2 regions of the Bacillus sp. DX3.1 genome follow, and region 1 is predicted to be linked to the other one. Evidence: riboswitches for the same ligand, from Rfam matches in the RefSeq annotation. Region 1 holds a riboswitch; the other holds the start of a gene.
What was found. Region 1 has a riboswitch for S-adenosylmethionine ahead of QRE67_RS07010 (Na+/H+ antiporter NhaC family protein). Riboswitches for the same ligand answer to the same signal wherever they lie in the genome.
Positions count from the first base shown of each region.

Region 2: another riboswitch for S-adenosylmethionine. It lies ahead of QRE67_RS14860 (hypothetical protein); the one in region 1 lies ahead of QRE67_RS07010 (Na+/H+ antiporter NhaC family protein).

Region 1 is NZ_CP128153.1:1,402,612-1,404,818, reverse strand. It holds gene QRE67_RS07010 (Na+/H+ antiporter NhaC family protein) at 60-1,376, opposite strand; SAM riboswitch class I at 1,472-1,576, opposite strand; gene QRE67_RS07005 (ribonuclease FAU-1 family protein) at 1,721-2,207, opposite strand, start outside.
Region 2 is NZ_CP128153.1:2,995,661-2,997,867, reverse strand. It holds gene QRE67_RS14870 (YwiC-like family protein) at 1-648, shown strand, start outside; gene QRE67_RS14865 (hypothetical protein) at 711-902, opposite strand; SAM riboswitch class I at 1,049-1,147, shown strand; gene QRE67_RS14860 (hypothetical protein) at 1,256-1,516, shown strand; gene QRE67_RS14855 (NAD(P)H-dependent oxidoreductase) at 1,811-2,207, shown strand, end outside.

The DNA of each region.
Region 1 (2,207 bases):
GTAAATCAAAGAGCGATTCATAAAGAAAGAGGATGCCTTATACAAGACACCCTCTTTCTTTATGCTGTTTTATGATATTGCTTTTTTTCCGCCACCTTTGAAAACCGTGGGAAACCAATCAAAATTGAAACTATACCGCAAATCCCAACCAAGATTGGATAAAACGCATATGGTAACAATTCAATCGGTGACAATGCTGCAAATCCTGCCGCAGTTAACATTTGAGCACCATATGGAATTAGCCCCTGTACACAACATGAGAAAAGATCTAATACACTCGCTGATTTTCTTGGATCAATTTCGTACTGATCAGCAATATTTTTTGCAAGCGGACCAGTGAAAATAATAGAAATAGTGTTATTTGCTGTACACATATTTGTCAAACTCACTAAACCAGCAATTCCAAACTCTGCACCTTTTTTCGAACGAATATTACGTGTTAATGTATTCATTAAATATTGAATACCACCATTATATTGAATGATTTCAACCATTCCACCGATCAAAATTGCTAATAGCACTAACTCCATCATGCCATTAATTCCCGTTGTTACACTTTTAAAGAAGCTTGCCAGTGTGTAGCTACCATCAATAAGACCAATAATACCCGATAAAACTGTTCCGCCTGTTAATACAATAAGTACATTCCAGCCAAGTAACGCTGTAACAAGTACACCTGCATACGGTAAAATTTTCACCCAATCGAATGCATGAGCCTTTATTTCTGTATCATTTCCAATTGTTAACACAACCAACAGCACAACGGTAATAACCGCAGCTGGTAATACAATTAAAAAGTTTGTTTTAAATTTATCTTTCATCTCCGTTCCTTGCGAACGAACAGCAGCAATCGTCGTATCTGAAATAAAAGATAGATTATCACCGAACATCGCTCCACCAACAACTGTGGCCATCACAAGTGCCAATGAAATGTCTGTTTGCTCACTAACCCCCACTGCAATGGGTGCTAATGCAGCAATTGTTCCCATTGACGTTCCCATCGCTAGTGAAATAAATGAGCCAATAATAAAGATTCCAGCAACAATAAATCCTTGCGGTAAAACAGCAAGGGCTAGATTTACCGTCGATTCCACGCCGCCCATTCCTTTTGCAGTTTCAGAAAATGCTCCAGCAAGTACAAAAATTAATACCATAATCATAATATCCGGATTGCCAGCCCCTTTGGCAAAACGTTCAACTTTTGTTGTAAAACTTTCTTTTCGATTCATAGCTAACGCTGCCGCCACAGCAATTAAAATTGCTACAAGTATTGGCAATTTATAAAAATCGCCAGTAATAATTCCAGAACCAATGAATAGCGCTAAAAATATTCCAAGCGGTAATAATGCCCACCCATTTCCTCTCGTTTGTTTCAAAATAACATCCTCTCCCTATTTCTAAACCTTTTCTCTCTAACAACAAAAGACCTCTTCCGAAGAGAAGAGGTCTTATACATCTATAAGAAACACTCTCCTCATCTTTCAAGCATACACTTGCTGGATTTGGCACAGCACTCTATGATGAGTCCGCTGCCGAGGCATCGTAGGGCCAGTCCCTCCGCCTCTCTTTATAAGAAGGTTTCATATTTTATTTTTTGTAAGGAATTCTTTCCTAACTTTACTCGTTTACAAATCAAAAGTCAATTATTATTTCTATAAAAATAGTTGGTATTTTTTTGATATTTATACAAAATTACGAATACACCAAACATTTCATAGGATCAAACGTTACATTTCGTTTTTTGAATTTCTGTTTCTAAAACTGCAAACCAGGAAAGCGTTTCTTTTTTCATCGTCTCTATAAGCCATTTTGCCGTAGTCCAAGCTACATCATATTCTTCTTTAGAAACATCTTTATCCCTATATGCTTCCTCTAACTCATCTTCATCAAGCAAATATATATCACCATTCGGTAACAACACAACATCTAAATATAAATCATCGAAATAAGGCATTCCCCTTTCATCTATTTGATACTCTTTTGCAACATCAATATAATACTGCACAAGCTCTTTTTTTTCATTCAACATCGCTGTAATCGCAAAATTTTTCCCGTTTATAAAATACTGCATCCAAGTATAACCTGCATCTACAATACAAAGCTTCCGATCATTATATTGTTTATAACTAGGAGCCTTCACTTCATTCATATGTAGTATACCTAGCATCCCCTCTTGTACCTGTTTCACCGAATATGTTTTATCTATT
Region 2 (2,207 bases), 1.6 Mb from region 1:
GGTAAAGCTACTTTCTATCATATTCCACTATTTATTGCTTGGTTATTTATCTACTTAGCAACATATCCGTTTTTAATGTATATAAGGCAAACGCGAAAAAAATATTATTTACACTGGGCAATCATTTATTTTGTTATCGCATGTGTCTTCGGGATGATAGCTTTGATGTATGAATGGCGGATTCTTTTATTTACAGTCGTTATGATCCCGTTATTTATTGTGAATATGCATTATGCGCGTCAAAAAAAAGAACGTGCTTTAGTAAATGATATTTGTGCAATTATTGTTTTCTGTATTGGTGGTATGATTAGTTATTATTTCTCCATGAAAACAATTGATGGAATAGCTTGGAGTATTGCAATTGTATCCTTTCTCTATTTTTTAGGTAGTACTTTTTATGTGAAAACAATGATTCGTGAAAAGCATAATCCGACTTATCGCTATGTTTCATGGGGTTATCATACCTTTTTAATCACGGCGTCCTTTATTGTAAATCCATGGCTTTCGTTAGTTTTTATACCAAGCCTAATTCGAGCGATTGTATTGTATGGGAAGAAAATTTCAATATTAAAAGTAGGTATTTTAGAAATTGTGAATGCTGTATATTTTCTAATCACAACGGCAATACTATTTCAGTATGCCATGTAAAAACACCCATGTGGGTGTTTTTTTATCAAAAAAACCACCTGTAAGAAGAAGGCGGGGAGCATTCATTCTTGTTCTAACATATTTACGGTACTGTCACATTGCTCTAGTGCACTTTCTACAGTTTGTAGCGATTGTTCAATTCGTCTTCGATTATCGCTTTTTTCGACTGTTTGTAAGGCGTTTTCTAAAGATTGCTTTGCCTCATGTAAAGAATGGTAAGAATCTTGAACATATCCACGCGCATTTTTTTGCATTTTGCGTACCTCCTTTTGTATATACATTTGTAGTATGAGCGATAAGAAAGAAAATATAACTTGTTTTGAAAAGTCTAAGTGCATGATTTTTGTATAATTTGACAATTAAAATAAAAAGGATTATAGTAGGCTATAAAGTGAATATTTTCTTATCCAGAGAGGTGGAGGGACTGGCCCGATGAAACCCAGCAACCGCGATGCAGGTGCTAATTCCAGCAGAACAAATTTGTTCTGGGAGATAAGATGAAGATATATACATATGTAGCTTCTTCTTATCGAAGAGGTTTTTTTTATTGCAAAAAAAACCGAAAACGAGATGAACAGAATGAGAAGAAAGGAGTTGCAATATAACTGTGACACTTGAGAAGTATATAAAACTGCGTAGTGCAGTGTATGAATACATGATTGAACAGGATAAACCGATTTCGCTTATAGATATTCAAGAACATATCGTTTCCCATCATGAGGGGAAATTCACAAAAAAAATGTTGCATCAATTTTATTTATCACGGCTGCTAGATGAACTGAAACTGGATGGGAAGATTACTTTAGCTGAAGCTGAGCACCTCTTTGGAGAAAAAGGTGTGTATTATAAAGCGAGAAAAGGGAGCTAGACTTCCTTTTTTTTATGTTATAATTTATTTGAAAATTCTGTTTGAAAGAAAGGTATGTAGTGTAAAAGACTGCAAGAGCAGCCTATTTACAAGGGAATGGTGTTGAGTGTGTAGTGTCAAAAGTTGAATATGCCCTGAAAGAGGGACTTTTTTCGGCTAGAAACGAAAAGAGACACCTTCGCCGAGTAGGTGTCAGTTGTTTTGTCAAATGGGCTTGCCGGTTGACAAGTATTAGAATAGCATGCGATAGGAATGAAAGTCAAAAGGGAATTTAAGGAAAGGTGTTGCTTCGTAATGAATCTATTAATCATATATGCACATCCCAATCCATCTAGTTTCAACGCAGCTATTTTAGAGAAGGTGCAAAAAGGACTACAGGAAACGAATCATTCTGTTACAACACTTGATTTATATGAAGAGCAATTTAATCCAGTCCTTATTTTTAATGAAGAAAAAAGAAGGCGTGATTTAGTGTATGAAGAAGAGACAGAGAAATATAGAAAGTTAGTTAAAGAAGCAGATTCATTTATTTTCATTTATCCAGTATGGTGGTGGGGGATGCCAGCCATTTTGAAAGGATTTATTGATCGGGTGTTTGTTACTGGATTTGCTTATAAATATGAGGGACTGATCCCAAAAGGGTTGCTTACAGGGAAATCAGCATGGGTTATCAATACGCTAGATTCTCCGC